3 regions of the Paraburkholderia sp. BL18I3N2 genome follow, and region 2 is predicted to be linked to each of the others. Evidence: riboswitches for the same ligand, from Rfam matches in the RefSeq annotation. Region 2 holds a riboswitch; each other region holds the start of a gene.
What was found. Region 2 has a riboswitch for cobalamin ahead of B0G75_RS13695 (TonB-dependent receptor domain-containing protein). Riboswitches for the same ligand answer to the same signal wherever they lie in the genome.

Region 1 (6,153 bases), on a different contig from region 2:
TCACGATCGCGGGTGCGCTCATCCTTGCCATTTTTCCCCCGGCACCACCAGCAGCGAAAAATACGGCGACGCCATCGGATCGACTTCGGCGAGCGGCACGATGCGCTGATTGCCCATCGTTGCGCGTTCGACGTAGAGCGCGCGGCCCGCGAGACCGAGTTCGCCGAGCACGCGCCGCACCTTGTCGAAGTTGCGGCCGAGTTTCATCACGACGGCGGCGTCGGCATCGGCGAGACGGCGGCGCAATTCGTCTTCGGGCAACACGCCCGAGAGCACCGAGAGGCTCTGATTGCGATACACCAGCGGCGCGCCGAGTACGGCCGCGCCGCCGAGCATCGAGCACACGCCCGGCACCACTTCGCTTTCGTAGCGCGCCGCGAGCCGGTCGTGCAGATACATGTACGAGCCGTAGAAGAACGGATCGCCTTCGCAGATCACGGCGACGTCACGGCCCGCATCGAGATGCGCGGCGACGACTTGCGCGGCGGTGTCGTAGAAGTCGGCAATGATCGCTTCATACGAAAGCGGCGGTTCGAGCGCTTCGGTGGTGACGGGATAAACGAGCGGCAGATGCTGCTGGGCATCGTGCAAATGCGCTTCGATGATGCTGAACGCGTTGCCCTTCTTGCCCTTGGCAACGAAGTATGCGACCACCGGCGACGCCTTCAGCAAGCGCAGCGCCTTCAGCGTGATGAGTTCCGGGTCGCCGGGGCCGACGCCGAGTCCGAACAAACGTCCTTGCGCCGTCATTTATTCGACCTCCGTGGCCAGCGCATTCACGGCGGCCGCCGCCATCGCGCTGCCGCCGCGCCGGCCATGCACCACCACGAAGGGCACGCCGCGGCTGTCGTCCGCGAGCATCGCTTTCGATTCGGCCGCGCCGACAAAACCAACGGGAAAGCCGAGAATCAACGCGGGTTTTGGAGCGCCGGAGTCGAGCATATCGAGCAGATGAAAGAGCGCGGTCGGCGCATTGCCGATCACGACGACGCTGCCCGCCAGATGCGGCCGCCACAATTCGAGCGCCGCCGCCGAGCGGGTATTGCCGAGTTCGCGGGCGAGCGACGGCACGTCCGGATGCGTTAGCGTGCAGATGACCTCGTTGTTGGCCGGCAGCCGCGCGCGCGTGATGCCTTGCGCGACCATGCCGGCATCGCACAGGATCGGCGCGCCTTGCGCGAGCGCCGCGCGGCCCGCCGCGCCCGCGCCTGCGGAAAATTGCAGATCGTCGATCACATCGACCATACCGCACGCGTGGATCACCCGCACCGCGAGTTTTTCGAGGTCGGCGGGAATGCGCGACAAGTCAGCCTCCGCGCGGATCGTCGCGAAGGATTGGCGATAGATCTCCTGACCGTCGCGAATGTAATCAAGCATCGGTGTCACTCCGGACCAGGCGTTCGAGCATGTCGGCGGCCTGGTCGATCGTCAGTTGGCGCGCGACGCAGTGGCCGAAGCCGGGCTGGCCGTCGCGTCGATAAAAGTCATAGAGGCCGGGCGCCGCGGCCAGCAGCGTGTACGGCGCGCAATGCGCGGCGGCGCACGAGCGCGAGCAGCCGCTCAGATGCACGTCGACGCCGGCAGGCAGGCGAGCCGCGAGGCGCAACGCGTCGGTCTTGGTGTCGGCGAGGCCCTTCGCGCAGCCGCTCGATCCGGCGCATGCGATCAGGTGCGTGATCGCTTGTGCGGGTTCGCAGGCGAGACCGAGCGCGTTCAGGCCGGACAACACGGTGGGGACGGCGGGCGTGGCGATGTCGGGTAGTAGCACGCTTTGCCAGGGTGTCAGGTGAAGCGTGGCGTTGCCGTGCTGTTGAGACAGCGTGGCGAGGGCATGCAGCGTGTCGGCGTCGAGGCGTCCCAGCGGCGGTTGGCCGCCGACGTGCCAGGTTCCGGGCACGCGTTGGGCGTGGGCGCCAAGACGGAGATTGGCGTCGGCTGGTGTGCCGCGATGCCAGTTGGTCAGCTTCGCGTTTTGCGTCAGCGGGAAGTCGAGATATCGCTGGGCGTGATGCAGTACCGCGTCGACGGTATGCGCGGTTAGCAGGTGGCGCATGCGTGTGGCGTCGGCGGCGGCGAGGTCGAGGAGTGTGAGGAGCAGCGCGCGAACCAGTGCCGGCACTTGTGAAGGCAGGATCGCGGCTAGTGCGCCTGTGCGGTTCACGCCCGGTTTTCCAGGCCCGGTGCCTTGGCTTTGCATGAGAGCGCCGGCATAGGCGCCCACAGGCGGACAACCCGCCAACCCGAACACGAACCGCACGCCGTCCGCATCTTGCGATGCCGCCAGCCACACATCGTGCGGATGATCTACTCTCGCAAGCCGCTCGCCGCCGTCCAGCAGCAGCGCGAATTTCGGCGACAGCGCCGCGAAACGCGTTTCGCTTTGCAGCATGGTGAGTAGTTCGGCGCACAGCGGGCGTGTGTCGAATAGCGCGCATGGATCGCGCCCGGCTGCGGGGCTGATCATGACATTGCGGACGTCGTCGGCTGCGGCGGTGGCCGCTATTGCATCTACAGCGCTGGCAGCCCCGGCGTCCGCAGCGTTCTCCGCAGCCGTCGTGTTCGCATGGCTCGCCGTGCCGTTCGCCGGCATCGGCCCAAGACCCGCATCGGTCAAAGCCGCGATCAACGCCGCCTCTTCACCGCGCTTGACGCCGCGCACCTGCACATTCGCGCGATTGGTCAACTCGACTACCCCGGCCGCGTGCCGCGCGCTAGCGTCAGCGATCGCCCGCGCCTGCGCCGCGCTCAATTCGCCGCCGGGCAGTTTGATCCGGCAAATCCCGCCGTCGCGCGCGGCGACGATGCGCAGCAACCCCGGACACGCCGAGGGCCGCAGCGTGGCGGCCGCGTCGGATAAAACGGAGGTAGGCGAAGCTTGATTCAAGACGGACACCGGGTTTAGCGTCGCGCGACGGCCCGAGCATGCCGTGAGGCGGGCATGGCTGCGGCATCGGTACACCCCGCCCGATGTTGGCTGGCACGAACAGTCTTGCCGGCAGGTCTCCTGGCTGGCAGGTCATGGTCCGCCGCGGCCTTCCCGGTTAAACCAGTGGCGTGGAGCGCAGGCGGACTCGCTGCATACAGTTGCGGGGGCAGCCACAGCGACACTGTGTTCCCTCTTCGGCCCCGAAGGGCACCGGCGGCTGTATTATGCCTTTTTTCGAACAGCACAACGAGGCTGGACGCTTTGACCGGCGTGGCACAGCGCATTATTTGAAGACACAGAATGAGGATGGATGCATGCCCGCGTGGCTGACGGTGGTGGGCATAGGCGACGACGGCTTTGCCGGTCTGGGGAGGCCCGCGCGGCGCGCTTTGCTGGAAGCGTCGGTGGTGTACGGCGGCGAACGTCATCTGGCGATGCTGCCCGCGCGTCTCGCCGCGCGCCGTGCCGCCTGGCCGCGTCCGTTCGATCTCGCACCCTTGCTGGCCGAGCGCGGCGCCGCCGTGTGCGTGCTGGCGAGCGGCGACCCGATGCTGTTCGGCGTAGGCGCTACGCTCGCGCGGCAATTGCCGGCGGGCGAACTGCGGGTGCTGCCGGCGCCGTCGTCGCTGTCGCTGGCGGCCGCGCGGCTCGGCTGGCCGTTGCAGGATGTCGCGACGGCGTCGCTGGTGGGGCGGCCGTTGGCCACGCTGAACGCACATCTGCACGACGGCGCGCGCGTGTTCGTGCTGAGCGCGGACGGGCGCACGCCCGCAGCGCTCGCCGAGCTGCTGAACGCGCGCGGTTTCGGGGCGACCCGCATGAGCGTGCTGGAGCACCTGGGCGGCGAACTGGAGCGGCGCATCGACGGCCGCGCGGATCAGTGGTCCGCGGGCGATGTGGCCGCGCTCAACCTGATCGCGCTCGACTGCCGCGCCACCGAAGGCGCGCCGCGTCTGCCGCTGACCTGCGGTTTGCCTGACGATGCGTTTCGTCACGACGGCCAGTTGACCAAGCGCGACGTGCGTGCGATCACGCTCGCGCGCCTTGCGCCGACGCCCGGCGAATTGCTGTGGGATGTGGGCGCGGGCAGCGGCTCGATCGGCATCGAATGGATGCGCGCGCATTCCAGCTGTCGCGCGATTGCGATTGAAGGGCACGCGGAGCGGCAACGCTTTATCGAACACAATCGCGATGCGTTGGGCGTGCCGGGGCTGCAACTCGTGGCGGGGCGCGCGCCTGACGCGCTGCAGGGGTTGCCGGTGCCGGATGCCGTGTTCATCGGCGGCGGGGTGACGGTGCCGGGCGTGCTGGAGGCCTGCTGGGCTGGTCTGCGCGAGGGTGGGCGGCTGGTCGCTAATGCGGTCACTTTGCAAGGCGAGGCGGTGCTGACGTTGTGGCGCGAGCGGCATGGCGGGACGTTGACACGGATCGCCTTGGCGGACGCGCAACCGCTTGGCGGTTTCGATACGTGGCGGCAGGCGTTGCCGATCACGCTGCTGGAGGTGACGAAGCAGGCCGGTGGCGGAGAGCGAGCGTGAACGGAACCCATGCCATGATTGACGTTGCGAGCGCCCGGAGTTCCTGATGCGCGAAGAAACCCCCGAACACCCCGCGCCGCTGCGTAGCGGCTACACGACCGGCAGTTGCGCCACCGCGACGTCGCTCGCGGCGGCGCGTCTGTTGCTCGCGGGTGTCGCCAGCGAAGTCGCGGAGATTGTCTTGCCGAAAGGCCAGCATGTGCCGATGCCGCTGGTGTTCTGCCGCCTGATCGGGAATGGCGACGAAGGCGCGGAGGCCGGCACGGTCAAGGACGCCGGCGACGACCCCGACGTCACGCACCGCGCGATCGTCTTCGCCCGCGTGCGGCTCGTCGCCGAACCGGGCGTGATATTTCGCGCGGGGCCGGGTGTCGGCACGGTGACGCGCGCGGGGCTCACGCTGCCGGTCGGCGAACCTGCGATCAACCCGGTGCCGCGCAGAATGATGACCGAGCATCTGGCCGAACTCGCGGCGGAGCATGCATACGGCGGCGGCTTCGAAGTGACGATCGGCGTGGAAGGCGGCGAAGCGCTCGCGCTGAAAACGATGAACCCACGTCTCGGCATTCTCGGCGGCCTGTCGATCCTCGGCACCACCGGCATCGTGCGTCCGTTTTCGTGCTCGGCGTATATCGCGTCGATTCATCAGGGCATCGACGTCGCGCGCGCGAACGGCTACACGCATCTCGCCGCCTGCACCGGCAACGCGAGCGAGGACGCCATGCGCGCGCACTACGGCCTGCCGGATATCGCGCTGATCGAAATGGGCGACTTCGTCGGCGCGGTGCTCAAGCATATGAAACGCGCGCCGGTCGAGCGGCTGAGCGTGTGCGGCGGTTTCGGCAAGCTCAGCAAGCTGGCGGCGGGTCATCTCGACCTGCATAGCCGCAATTCGAGCATCGACCTCGAACGGCTCGCGCAATGGGCCGCCGAACAGGGCGCCGACAACGCGCTTCAAGCCGCGATCCGCGCGGCCAACACGAGTCAGCAGGCGGTCGCGTTGGCACACGCGCAGCAGGTGCCGCTCGGCGATATCGTCTGCCGGCATGCACTTGCCGTGGCGCGCGAGATCGTCCCGCCGCAGGTCAACGTCGAAATGTTCGCTATCGACCGGCAGGGCAAGCTGATCGGAGCCGCGCAATGAAAATGAAGCGGATTCTGCTGCTCGGCGGCACCGGCGACGCGCTGCGGATCGCGAGGCGACTCGGTCCTGAGCACGTGTATAGTCTCGCCGGCCTTGGCAAGGTGCCGGACGATCTGGCGTGCACGGTGCGCGTCGGCGGCTTCGGCGGCAGTGAAGGTATGGCGCGCTACATCGTCGGTGAAGGCATCGATCTCGTGATCGACGCGACGCACCCTTATGCCGCGCAAATCAGCGCGAACGCGGCGCAGGCGAGCCGCGCCGCACGCGTGCCGTATTGGGCACTGCATCGCCCTGCGTGGCAGCCGCAAGCCGGCGACGATTGGCGCATGGTCGGCGACTGGCACGAACTCGCGGATGCGCTGGCGCCGTTCAGGAAGCCGCTCTTCGCACTGGGCCGCGAACCGCTCGCGCATCTCGACGAGATCCCGCCGCATCAGTTCTGGGTCGTGCGTTGTCTTGAAGCGCACGAAGACACGGCACGTGCGCGGATACTTGCGGCACGCGGTCCATTCACGCTCGAAGGTGAGCGTGCGCTATTCGCACTA
Region 2 (6,153 bases):
ACACCGCCAGCGCGATTCCCGCGAGCGCCAGCCAGATCGCGGCCGCGCGCTTCGCGCTCATCACGCGCAGAGTGGCGGGCATCGAACTCGAAGGGCGATTCATCCGCGCGAACTCAACGAGGAGGTGTAACCATCATTGCTGCTGCCAACCGACCGTGAGATACGCACCGCGCCGTGGCGAGTTATACGAGTAGGCCGTTTCATAGTCCTTGTCCAACAGATTCTGGATTTGCGCGGCCACGTACCATGCTTTCGTGATGTTGTAGCGCGCCGACAGATTCACCACGCCATAGCCGCCCAGTTTGCCGCTGCTGTCATTGCTCGGGCCGCTCACGATCCACTCGCCGCCCACCCGCCACCCGGCGATGCTGCGGTTCACCGTCAGCGCGCCGAAGCGCCGGGCGCGCCGCACGAGGTCGGCATCGTTGTCGAGATCGACGGGATTCTGCAGCGTCACGGAAACGCGCACGTCCGTCTTGCCGACATGGCCGCTCCACGATCCTTCGAGTCCTTGCACCTTCGCATGCCCGACGTTCTCGGCCAGATAGATGCCGGGCGTCACCTGCTCATAGTCGATCAGATTCGAATAGCGCGTCTGGAATGCAGTCAGACGCATCACGCCGAGCGCATTCGATGCGTACTGCAGCGCGGCTTCGATCGAATGGCTGCGCTCCGGCTGGATAGACGGATTGCCGCTGAACGGATAGTACAGATCGTCGAAGCTCGGCGCGCGAAACGAATCCGAATAGCTTGCGCTCACCTTCCAATGGCCGGTGATGTCGAAGCCGTAGCCGAGATAGTAACTGTTCGCTCCGCCGAAATCGGAATACTGGTCGCGCCGCACGTTGGCCTGAATCTGGTTGCGTCCAAAGCGCCCCGTATAGCCGACGAAGCCCGAATCCACATGACGATCCGGCGCCGCGAACGTGTCCGAGTCGAGGCTCTGGTCGAGATGCTCATAGCCGATCTGCAGTTTCTGCTGCGCGGCCAGCGCGAAATCGTTCTGCCATGTGTACTGGCGATTGTCGGTATCGAAGCGCCCGTTGTACGTGCCGTTGGTGTTCGACACGCTGCGGTCGTCGCCCTCGGCGACGATAAAGTGCGTGGTCCACCAGTCCGTCAGCTTGCCGTTCGCGAACACGGAGACCTGGCGCACCTTGCTATACAGGTTGTTCAGATCGGTCGGCAGGCCGTACGCATTGTCGTAGCTGTTGTTGCCGTTCGACTGGAAGTAGCTGACGCCTGCGTCCCATCTGTCGCTGAACTTGTGACGCAGCGAGGCCGAGATGCTCTCGTTCAGATAGCCGTTCGCATTCGGATTGGCGTTGGGGGCCTCCTTCGTGTTCAGCGACGAAAAGCCGTCGTCCTTCGAACGCGCGAGCGAAATGCTGAAGGTCGTGTTGCCGTCTTTATCCAATGCGCCGTTCGCGCCCGCCTGCTGCGTGTGCGTGTGATAGCTGCCGTAGCCGAGCGAAAAATTGAAACGCGGCGGATGGTCGCCGCCGTCTTTCGTGAACACCTGCACCACGCCGCCGATCGCGGCCGAGCCGTATAACGCCGACACGTTGCCGTTCACCACCTCGACGTGATCGATCTGGTCGAGCGGGATCTGCGCGAGTTGCGGGGCACCCAGGCTCACCGAGTCGACGCGCACGCCGTCGATCAGCAGCAGCGATTGCGTCGACGACGCGCCGCGCAAAGAGAGACTGGCTGTCGAACCAGGACCGCCTGTGCGCGAGATCTGCGCGCCGGGTGCGAGTTGCAGGAGGCCGGGCAAATCGGTCGCGGTGGTGTCGGCGATATCCTGCTGATCGAACAGGGACGTCTGCGGGATCGTGTCGGCAAGTGCTTGCGGCGCGCGATCCGCGGTCACCACCACGGGCGACAGCACCGCCGCAGACGGCTCCGCACGCGATGAATCGAGCGCGGAAGAAGATGAAGTTGAAGACGCAGCTTGCGCATGCACGACGGTCGGCAGGCTCGCAAAGGCGAGCAGCGCCGCGCGGGCGATGGGGGACAGCATGGGATGAAAGTCCTGTGGATAGCGTGCGCGGCCCGCTTCCCCGCAGGCCGATGCGTAACGAGGCGTCCGCGTATTTAACATTTTCACGCGTGACGTGCCTCTCCCTCTGGCCGGTATCCGGGCTGGCGACACATCGATCCCGCCTTCCCACGCGAGACGCGCAGTGGCACACTCGCGAGTTGAACTTCCAACACGCGATCAGGATCGACTTGCATGACGAATGCGGTCGCTTACCGTTGCGGGGGCAGCGCAGGTTGGCCCGTTCGGTTGAATCGCGCGCCCTGCTTCCCGTTTAACTGCGTGCGCCGTTGAAAAGCGCACGCGGGCACCAGAGTGCGGGCAGTTTAGGAGCGGCCTCGGAGTCCGTCAAGAATGGTGAAACCGCAGGCCATGTGTTCTGTTAAGTGCAGGCTATTGTCCGACGCGTGGGTACTTTTTCATCATATGGTCGATAAAAAGCCTGCACAAAGCGATGTTGTTACGTCTCGAAACGAGACAATTGTCGGAACCTGCGACATTCCGCGCTAAAATGCGATGTCTTTAGAGGACGCAGCAGATGCTCACCGAACTCGAAACACTTTCACAAAATATCGGCAAGCTGATCGCGATCAGCCAGCGCCACAATGAAGCGCGACTCGCGCTCGAAGAGCAACTCGCGCAATCGCGCGCCGATGCCGAAGCCACGCGCACGGAACTTGCAATGCTGCGCGAGGAACGTAACGCGCTGCAGGCGGAACGCGACGCGCTTTCGGCAAAGATCGACGACGCACAAGTGCGCCTGAATGCGATCCTCGAGAAGCTGCCACGTGCCCGCGCGCATAGTGAGCCGGACAACCAGCTCGATCTGCTCGAGCCCGCTCAGCAAGTAGCCGAAGCCGAGAGCGACGTGACCCGCCACGGAGAAAATGCATGACCACCAAGCAGATCGAAGTATCGATTCTCGGCGTGCCCTATCGCCTCGCCTGCTCACCGGAAACGGAAGCGGCGCTGCTCGAAGCGGTCGCACGCGTCGACGCCGAAATGTCGAAGATCCGCAATAACAGCAACGTGCGCGGCACGGATCGCATTGCTGTCATGGCTGCGCTGTCGCTGGCATCGGAACTGCTTCGATTGCAATCGAGCGTGAGACACGGAGAAGCATTTCCCGCTGAGGAAATCCGGCGTACAATGCATCAAATGAACGAACAACTAGGTACTGTGATTGAGCAGTACAGCATGCAATAAGCTTCGTGTGTTATCGTGCTGCCGGTCCTGAGATCGGCGGCGGATTCAAACGGAATGTGTGAGCACAAGGTGTGCAAGATTCAGCAAACGTTTGAGTTCAATCGGTAGTTGGTTTCAGCTTCATCGGTTTAGCTTCCCTGCCTGGTTCGCCAAGGTCATATATTCCTTGAACCAATGCCATGTGCACGGTTGCGGAAATTTGTAGCACGGGTGTGCGCGTCACTCTGTCTGATGTACCCGAAGTGTTGCTAACTGCGACCAATTCTGAACCCCCGGTTCAGGATGCCGGCCTAGCGGCTAAGGCGGGGACCTTATTTAGAACGGCATCGGACTTCGGTTCGGTGCCGTTTTTCTTTGGGCGCTGTTTTTTGTTCGCCGATTTCTCCCGCATCTTCAACCCCTTAACGTTCAATTCGATTCATGCGCTACTGGCTAATGAAGTCCGAACCGGACGAAGCAAGCATCGACCATCTCGCCAATGCACCGCATCGCACGTTGCCGTGGACCGGCGTGCGCAACTATCAGGCGCGCAACTTCATGCGCGACATGATGCAGGTCGGCGACGGTGTGCTGTTCTATCACTCGAGCTGTCCTGAGCCCGGCATCGCGGGTATTGCGGAGGTATCGTCCACCGCGTATCCGGATCCCACGCAGTTCGACAAGAAGAGCCCCTACTACGACGCGAAGTCGTCGCAGGAAACACCGCGCTGGGTGCTCGTCGACGTGGTGTTCAAGAAGAAGATCCCGCTGATTCCGCTCGCCGCGTTACGCGAGCATGACGAACTCGCTGACATGCGCGTGCTCGCCAAGGGCAACCGCCTGTCGATCACACCGGTGACCGAAGCCGAATGGCGCTTCATCACCAGGCGGCTCGCTTGATCGTGCTTGCCTTATGGATGCGCGGCGTGCATTCATACACGCGCAAACGTTAAAGCGACATCAAACCGGGGAACCAAGCTCAGGTTACAAGCGCCTAACGATCTCGCAAACGTCATGCCACGGCGCGGCGTTTGCCTCAATCGTGCACAACCTGTTCAAGCAAGGAGTACAACAATGACGAAAAACACCGCACGTGCACTCGCTTTCGCTCTCGTCTGCGCCGCGCCCGCCGCGCTCGCACTCACGCCGGCTATGGCACGCGCGCAAAGCACCGGCCAATATCAGCCGGCCGGCGTGCTGTCGCTGAACGCGCAGGCCAGCGCGGAAGTGCCGCAAGACGTCGTCGATATCACGCTGTTCTACGAGCAGGAAGCGAGCGATCCGTCGGCGCTCACGTCAACGCTGAACCAGCGCGCCGATTCGGCGCTGCAAAAAGCCAAGGGTGTGAACGGCGTGACGGCGCGCACGGGCTCGTTCTCGATCTATCCGTCCACCGATCGTGACGGGCGTATTTCCGCATGGCGCGGCCGCACGGAGATCGTGCTCGAATCGCACGACTTCGCCGCGGTGTCGAAGCTCGCGGGTCAAATGGCATCGATCATGCAGGTCGGCAACGTGCAGTTCTCGCTCTCGCCAGAAGCGCAGCGCGCGGCCGAGCAGAAGCTCACCGGCGAAGCGATCAGGTCGTTCCGCGAGCAGGCCGCTTCGTCCGCGCAGGCGTTCGGCTACAGCGGTTATTCGATTCGCGAGGTCAACGTCGGCCACAACGGCGTGATGCCGCGCCCGGTGATGATGATGAGCGCGCGCGCCATGGGCGCCGACGCAAAGTCCTCGGCGCCGGTACCGATCGAAGGCGGCACGTCGACGGTGACCGTCAACGTGTCGGGCTCGGTGCAGATGAAGTAACGCGTTCTTGCGTGAGAAGGACTGCGCCGAAGCAGTCAAAGAAAAGCCACGGCATGCCGTGGCTTTTCTCATTAGAGCACTCGCTCCGATAAACCGTGGCAATCAGTTGACGCCGACCGCTTGAGCCGGTTCATGGCGAGCACGGCGATAGGACCACACGAGCAGCCCGATACCGACGAGGATCATCGGAAGCGACAGCCACTGGCCCATGGACAGGCCCATGGCCAGCAAGCCAAGGAAGTCGTCCGGCTCGCGCGCGAATTCGACCGTGAAGCGCGCGAGGCCGTAGCCGATCAGAAACACGGCCGAAATCGCGCCCATTGGCTTTGGCTTGCGCGAGAAGAAGAACAGCACGAAGAACAGCGCGACGCCTTCCAGCGCGATTTCATACAGCTCCGACGGATGGCGCGGCAGCATGTGATATTGCGCGAATACTTCGTTCAGGTGCCATTGCGCGGCCAGTTGCGGATGCGCGGTGAGCCACGCGGCGTCGTCGGGCGCGGCGCCCGGAAACAGCATGGCCCACGGCGCGGACGGATCGGTCACGCGGCCCCACAACTCGCCGTTGATGAAATTGCCGAGACGCCCCGCCGCGAGGCCGGTCGGCACCATTGGCGCGACGAAGTCGGTGACCTGCAACCATGAGCGTTTGCGCTGATACGCGAACAGCACCATGGCCAGCGTCACGCCGAGAAAGCCGCCGTGAAACGACATGCCGCCTTCCCACACCTTGAAGATGTCGAGCGGATGCGCGAAATAAAAGCTCGCTTTATAGAACAGCACGTAGCCGAGCCGGCCTCCGAGAATCGTGCCCAACACGCCGTAAAACAGCATGTCGTCGATATCCTTGACGGTCCATCCTTGCGCGGCGACATACGGCAAACGCAGCCGCAACCGGCCGACCACGATCGCCGCGATGAACGCAACGAGGTACATCAGTCCATACCAGCGCACGGCGAGCGGCCCCAGATGAATGGCAATGGGGTCGAAATTGGGGTGAATGAGCATCGTGTTGTTATGGGCAGTTCAGGTTCAAAAGCGAAATATCGAGTAACGGGCGGCGCTGCCCGCAGCTTGCGGTGCATGCATTGGACGGTCCGGCCGGCAATGCGTTCGCGAAG
Region 3 (6,153 bases), on a different contig from region 2:
TTTGCGCACGAGGAGGGTGGCGCGCGGCGCATTGCCTATGACAGATTCACCGAGCCCGGCCCCGGCGTCGGCCGCCGCGCCAAGCAGCGCGCACGGCTCGCAGACGCCGTCCACGCCGAGGTGCTCGCGCGCTGCCGCCGAAGGCACCGCGACGGGCATCGCCGCGATCTGTTCAAGGCTGAAGAATGTCAGCGGCAGCGCATGCCGCGCGCAGAATTCGAGCAGGCCCGCTTCGCGGGCTTTGGTATCGAGCGAGGCGACGGTACGGATTTCGTCGAACGAATGCGCGCCGAGCGCGGCGCGCACAGCGGCTTCGATCTGCTCAGCCCGGCTGTGCAAACGGCAGCCGATGCCGACGCTCAGCGTTTTCATCGCGTATCCGTTCCGTCCGTGCGCGGTGTCGCGGCGAGTTCCGCATGCGCCGCCTCACGCGCCAATGCGAGCGACGCCACCCCGCCGATCACCACGATCGCCGGCGAGCCGAGTCCGGCACGCGCGACGGTGTCGGCGAATTCACCGAGCCGCGCGAGCGCATGGCGTTGCTCGGGGCGCGTGGCCGATTCGATCGCCGCGCACGGCGTGTCGGCGCTCATGCCGGCCGCGAGCAGCGCGCCGACGATATCGTTGAGCCGCCGCATGCCCATATAGATCACGAGCGTCATGCGCGTGGCCACGAGCGCGGCCCAGTCCGGCTCGCCGCTGCCCGCGCCGTGCCCTGTGACGAACACCACACCCTGCGCGTGATCGCGATGCGTGACCGGAATCCCGATCGCCGCGGGCGCCGCAATCCCGGCCGTGATGCCGTTGATGACTTCCACCTCGATACCCGCCGCGTGCAGCGCCTGCTGTTCTTCGCCGCCACGGCCGAATACGAACGGATCGCCGCCTTTCAAACGCGCGACGCTACGCCCGGCCCGCACATGTTCGAGCATCTGCGCGACGATGCCTTCCTGCGGTGTGGACGGATGACCGCCGCGTTTGCCCACGTAGACGACCAGCGCGTCGGCGCGCGCGAATTGCAGCACCTCGGGATTCACTAGATCGTCGACCAGCACGACATCGGCTTGCGCCAATGCGCGGGTGGCCTTGATGGTCATGAGTTCGACGTCGCCGGGGCCGGCGCCGATCAGCCAGGCGCGGGTCATCGCGGCGTGCATGGCGGGCGCCATGTCGTGACAAGCGGGAAGGGGTAAAACGCGAAGGGTCGCCAGGCGGCGGACTTTGGGGTCATGCAATGCTACGGATTCAGGCACGGCGCAATGTGTGGCTCGTAGCGAATTTCACACGAAACTCGCCTACACGGACACACTGCGTCGTGCTTCAGCGCCTTCACATCCGTCCCTCGCGGATTCCGGCGGCCGGCGGCGCGATGATGCCCTGAGGTTCGCCGCCTCCGCGTCTGGCCGGTATCCGGGCTGGCGGCCTCACGCGCTTTGCCTTCCCGTCCGCATTCGCTGGAATTGCCGGACAGTGGCTTAAAAAACGCATGCGCGGCGCAAGTCGATTCAACATCGCGCCGCAGGTCGCTTACCGTTGCGGGGACAGCACAGGTTGGGCGCTCTGAGCGCTGCCTGTTTCCCGTTTAACTGCACACGCGAATGCATGTGCGGGCACCAAACGCGCGCATACGATAGCACATGGCGCCCCGCCCGATAAGCGCTTGCGGCTTGCGTTTCCTTGACGGCACCCGGCTGCGGGCCTACACTCGCACGCACTTTGGTGCTCGTGTGCGCGCTCGTGCGCACGCAGTTAAACGGGAAACAGGGTGCCCACCTGCCATGGATCGGGTCAACCTGTGCTGCCCCCGCAACGGTAAGCGAAATGTGGTGCTGACTGCAGCATTAAACGCAGTCGATCGGCACCGCGGAGCCGGCTTCGATGTCCACGCGCAAGGCCGCGTCGGCATATCACCACTGGGCGAGAAATCACTCGCCCGGGAAGGGGAAGCGGCGCTTTCGCCAGCCCGGATACCGGCCAGATAACGAAGGACGAACGCCGCGGGGATGCGGCGCTGCGTTCATGACCTCACTCCCGCTTTCTGTTTTCTGTTGTCGCGGCAACGCCGTCGTTCGTCCCCGTGTTTCGATATTGTCGTGGCTGACCGGGCGTGCGCTCCGTTTGCCCCGGCATAAGCTGAAAAACACGCCGGCGTGCAACGTGCAACTCCTACGGATGGACTCACGATGCAAACTCAAATGCGCAAGATCCCCGTCACCATCGTTACGGGCTTTCTCGGCAGCGGCAAGACCACGCTGCTGCGGCATATTCTTCAGCATGCGGGCGGCAAGCGCATCGCGGTGATCGTCAACGAATTCGGCGAGCTCGGCATTGACGGGGAAATTCTCAAGGGTTGCGGCATCGGTTGCGATGAAAACGGTGTCGAGACCGAAGGCCAACTGTATGAACTCGCGAACGGCTGCCTGTGCTGCACCGTGCAGGAAGAGTTTTTCCCGGTGATGGAAAAGCTCGTGGAGCGCCGCGAGCAGATCGATCACGTGTTGATCGAGACCTCGGGCCTCGCGTTGCCGAAGCCGCTGGTGCAGGCGTTCAACTGGCCGCAGATCAAGAACAGTTTCACCGTGGATGCCGTGGTCACCGTGGTGGACGGCCCGGCCGCGGCAAGCGGTCAGTTTGCGGACAATCCGGTCGCCGTGGATGCGCAACGCAAGGCCGATCCGAATCTCGATCACGAGTCGCCGTTGCACGAATTGTTCGAAGATCAGTTGTCGGCGGCCGATCTGGTGATTCTGAACAAAACGGATTTGCTCGACGACGCGCAGCAAAGCGCGGTTGAAGTTTCGATCCGCGAAGAAATTCCGCCGCAAGTGAAAATCGTTCGCGCGCACATGGGCCAGCTCGATCTGCATACGTTGCTCGGCCTCGAAGCGGCGTCGGAAGACACGATCCACTTGCGCCACGATCACCACGGTTCGGCCGACGACGCCGACCACCATCACGACGAATTCGACTCGGTGGTCGTGCAGGCGAACGCGTCGTCGCGGGAGGCGGTGATCGCCGCGTTGCAACAGCTGGTCGAAACCAACACGATCTATCGCGTCAAAGGTTTTGCGGCGCTGCCGGGCGCGGCGATGCGTCTGGTGATTCAAGGCGTTGGGCGCCGCTTCGACAGCTATTTCGATCGACGCTGGCAACCCGGCGAAAGCGGCCCGAGCCGCTTCGTGCTGATCGGTGAAGACCTCGATCAGCCCGCGTTGCAGCGTGCGTTCGACGCGGCGCTCGGCGTGCGGTCGAGCGCCGAAACGCAACAGGCGTAAGCGCATATGCATCTGCTGCGCACCACGCCGGGCGGTTTCGTCGACGACACGCAAGGCGTGATCCGGATCGATCAGCAGCCCGCGGATATCGTGGTGCTCAGCTCCGCCGACACCACGCTTTCGCTGCTCGCGAGTGTGTTTCCGCGCCTGGGTGAAGGCTTCCCGAGCGTGCGGCTCGCGAACGTCACGTACTTGCGGCAACCGGCGTCGGTGGATTTTTATCTCGAAGACGTCTTGCAGCACGCACGCGTGGTGGTGGTCGATCACCTCGGCGGCGAGGCGTATTGGCCTTACGGCATCGAGCAGGTAGTGGCGCTCGCCGAGCGCAAGCAGCAGACGCTCGCCATGTTCTCCGGCGATCTGCAGGAAGATCCGAACCTGCTCGCGCGCAGCACCGCGAGTGCGGATCTGTGCCATCAACTGTGGCGCTATCTGCGTGAAGGCGGCCCGCAAAATGCCGAGGCGTTTCTGCGTTGTATTGCGCATCGCGCCTTCGGCTGGGGGCGCGAACCTGCGCCGCCGCGCGCGTTGCCCGCCGCAACGCTCTACCATCCCGAGCGCGATATGCCGACCATGGCCGACTGGCAGTCGCGCTGGAAACAGGGAGCGCCGGTCGCGGCGATCCTGTTCTACAAGGCGCATCTGCAGGCCGCCAACACGGCGGTGTTCGACGCGCTGATCGACGCACTCGAATCGCAAGGTCTGAATCCGCTGCCGATCGCGATTACCTCGCTGAAAGATGCGATGAGCCGCGATGTCGTGCAATCGCTGTGCGCGCAGCACGAGGTGGCGCTGGTGCTGAATACGACCGCGTTCGCCGCGTCCGCGATCGACGACCCCGAGCCGCTCGCGCTCGCCGGCGACGCGCCGGTGCTCCAGGTGATCCTGAGCGGCGGCAATCGCGAGGATTGGGTCAAGGACAATCACGGTCTCAATTCGCGCGATATCGCCATGCATATCGCGCTGCCGGAAGTGGACGGCCGCATCATCACGCGTGCGATCAGTTTCAAGGGACTCGCGTACCGTTGTCCGCACACGCAGGTCGACGTGGTGCGTTATCAGCCGGATGCCGAGCGGGTAGGTTTTCTCGCCGAATTGAGCCGGCGCTGGTGCCGTCTGCGTTCACTCGACAACGCGGACAAGAAACTCGCGCTGATCCTCGCCAACTATCCGATGAGCGAAGGGCGCATCGGCAATGGCGTGGGGCTCGATACGCCGGCTTCGGTAGTCGGCATTCTGTCGATGCTGCGCGACGAAGGCTATCGTCTCGCGGATTTGCCCACGGACGGCGACGCGCTGCTGAAAAAGCTCACCGAAGGCGTGACCAACGATCCGGTCGTGCGCGATCTGCGCCCCGCGCTGCAAAGCCTCGCGCTCGACGACTATCTGCTGTATTTCAACGCATTACCTCTTGAAGCACGCAACGCGTTGAACGCACGCTGGGGCACGCCAGACCAGGACCCGACGCTGCGGCGCGGCCGCTTCATGATCGCGGGCTGGCGTTGCGGACAGGTGTTCGTCGGCATTCAACCGTCGCGCTCGCGCGAGCAGGGCGACTACGCGAGCTATCACGACGCCGAACTCGTGCCGCCGCATGCGTATCTGGCGTTCTATTTCTGGTTGCGTCACCAGTTCGGCATCGACGCAATCGTGCATGTCGGCAAGCACGGTAATCTGGAATGGCTGCCCGGCAAGAGCGTCGCGTTGAGCGATACGTGCTGGCCCGATCTGATTCTCGGGCCGATGCCGCATCTGTATCCGTTCATCGTCAACGATCCGGGCGAGGGCAGCCAGGCCAAGCGGCGCGCGCAGGCTGTCATCATCGATCATCTGATGCCGCCGCTCACGCGTGCCGAAAGTTACGGACCTTTGCAGGATCTGGAGCGTCAGGTCGACGAATACTATGAAGCGCTGATGGTCGACCCGCGCCGCTCGAAACTATTGCGGCGCACGATTCTGGCGACCATCGTCGAACATAAGCTGCATGAGGAACTGAGTCTCGCGGCGCCGAACGGACAGGACGATGAAGACGCGCTGCTCACGCGCGTCGACGCGTGGCTGTGCGAGTTGAAGGAAGCGCAGATTCGCGATGGCTTGCATACGTTCGGGCAATCGCCTGCTGGCGTGCAGCGGCGCGATACGTTGCTGGCGCTAGGGCGTTTTCCGATCGGCGATGGGCAAGGCGGCAAGGCCGGACTGATCGATGCGCTGGCGCGTGATCTGCAGATGGATCATCTGTTCGACCCGTTGTCGGTGGATTGGTCGGCGGCGTGGGACGGTCCGCGTCCCGAGGTGCTGCAATGCGTGAGCGATGCGCCATGGCGGCACTGCGGCGATACGCGTGAACGGCTGGAATTGCTGGCGGCTGAGTTATTGCGTGGCGTGTGCGGCGATCGAACGGACGCATCAGCAACGGCGTTGCCGCTCGCAGTGAGCTTGCCGCAAGCGGAGCAAGTGATCGAGCGTCTGCGTAACGACGTGCTGCCGCGGCTCGACGCCTGCGGTCCGCAGGAAATGCTTCAGCTAAAGCGTGGCCTCGCAGGCCGTTTCGTGCCGCCCGGGCCGAGCGGTTCGCCGTCGCGTGGCCGGCCCGACGTGCTGCCCACCGGCCGCAACTTCTATTCGGTCGACACGCGCGCGGTTCCCACGCAAGCCGCCTGGTCGCTCGGCTTGAAATCCGCCCAGCAACTGATCGAACGGCATTTGCAGGAGAAGGGCGACTATCCGCGCGCTATCGGTCTGTCCGTTTGGGGCACCGCGACCATGCGCACCGGTGGCGACGATATCGCCCAGGCGCTCGCGTTGCTCGGCGTGCGGCCGAAGTGGGCGCCGGGCAGCCATCGCGTGACCGATTTTGAAATCATGCCGATCGAGGCGT

Region 1: another riboswitch for cobalamin. It lies ahead of cobG (precorrin-3B synthase); the one in region 2 lies ahead of B0G75_RS13695 (TonB-dependent receptor domain-containing protein).
Region 3: another riboswitch for cobalamin. It lies ahead of cobW (cobalamin biosynthesis protein CobW); the one in region 2 lies ahead of B0G75_RS13695 (TonB-dependent receptor domain-containing protein).

What each region holds. Positions count from the first base shown of each region.
Region 1 covers NZ_PVNC01000006.1:231,284-237,436, forward strand. The annotation lists gene cobJ (precorrin-3B C(17)-methyltransferase) at 1-22, opposite strand, end outside; gene B0G75_RS18795 (precorrin-2 C(20)-methyltransferase) at 19-750, opposite strand; gene B0G75_RS18800 (precorrin-8X methylmutase) at 751-1,377, opposite strand; gene cobG (precorrin-3B synthase) at 1,370-2,893, opposite strand; cobalamin riboswitch at 2,977-3,156, opposite strand; gene cbiE (precorrin-6y C5,15-methyltransferase (decarboxylating) subunit CbiE) at 3,241-4,464, shown strand; gene B0G75_RS18815 (cobalt-precorrin-5B (C(1))-methyltransferase) at 4,511-5,608, shown strand; gene B0G75_RS18820 (cobalt-precorrin-6A reductase) at 5,611-6,153, shown strand, end outside.
Region 2 covers NZ_PVNC01000004.1:113,575-119,727, reverse strand. The annotation lists gene B0G75_RS13700 (iron ABC transporter permease) at 1-103, opposite strand, end outside; gene B0G75_RS13695 (TonB-dependent receptor domain-containing protein) at 134-2,023, opposite strand; cobalamin riboswitch at 2,114-2,371, opposite strand; gene B0G75_RS13690 (ATPase) at 2,580-2,936, shown strand; gene B0G75_RS13685 (cell division protein ZapA) at 2,933-3,247, shown strand; RNA gene ssrS (6S RNA) at 3,379-3,560, shown strand; gene B0G75_RS13675 (EVE domain-containing protein) at 3,668-4,126, shown strand; gene B0G75_RS13670 (SIMPL domain-containing protein) at 4,301-5,032, shown strand; gene lgt (prolipoprotein diacylglyceryl transferase) at 5,135-6,040, opposite strand.
Region 3 covers NZ_PVNC01000010.1:4,420-10,572, reverse strand. The annotation lists gene B0G75_RS24195 (cobalamin biosynthesis protein) at 1-372, opposite strand, end outside; gene cobA (uroporphyrinogen-III C-methyltransferase) at 369-1,145, opposite strand; cobalamin riboswitch at 1,384-1,633, opposite strand; cobalamin riboswitch at 1,701-1,994, shown strand; gene cobW (cobalamin biosynthesis protein CobW) at 2,184-3,275, shown strand; gene cobN (cobaltochelatase subunit CobN) at 3,282-6,153, shown strand, end outside.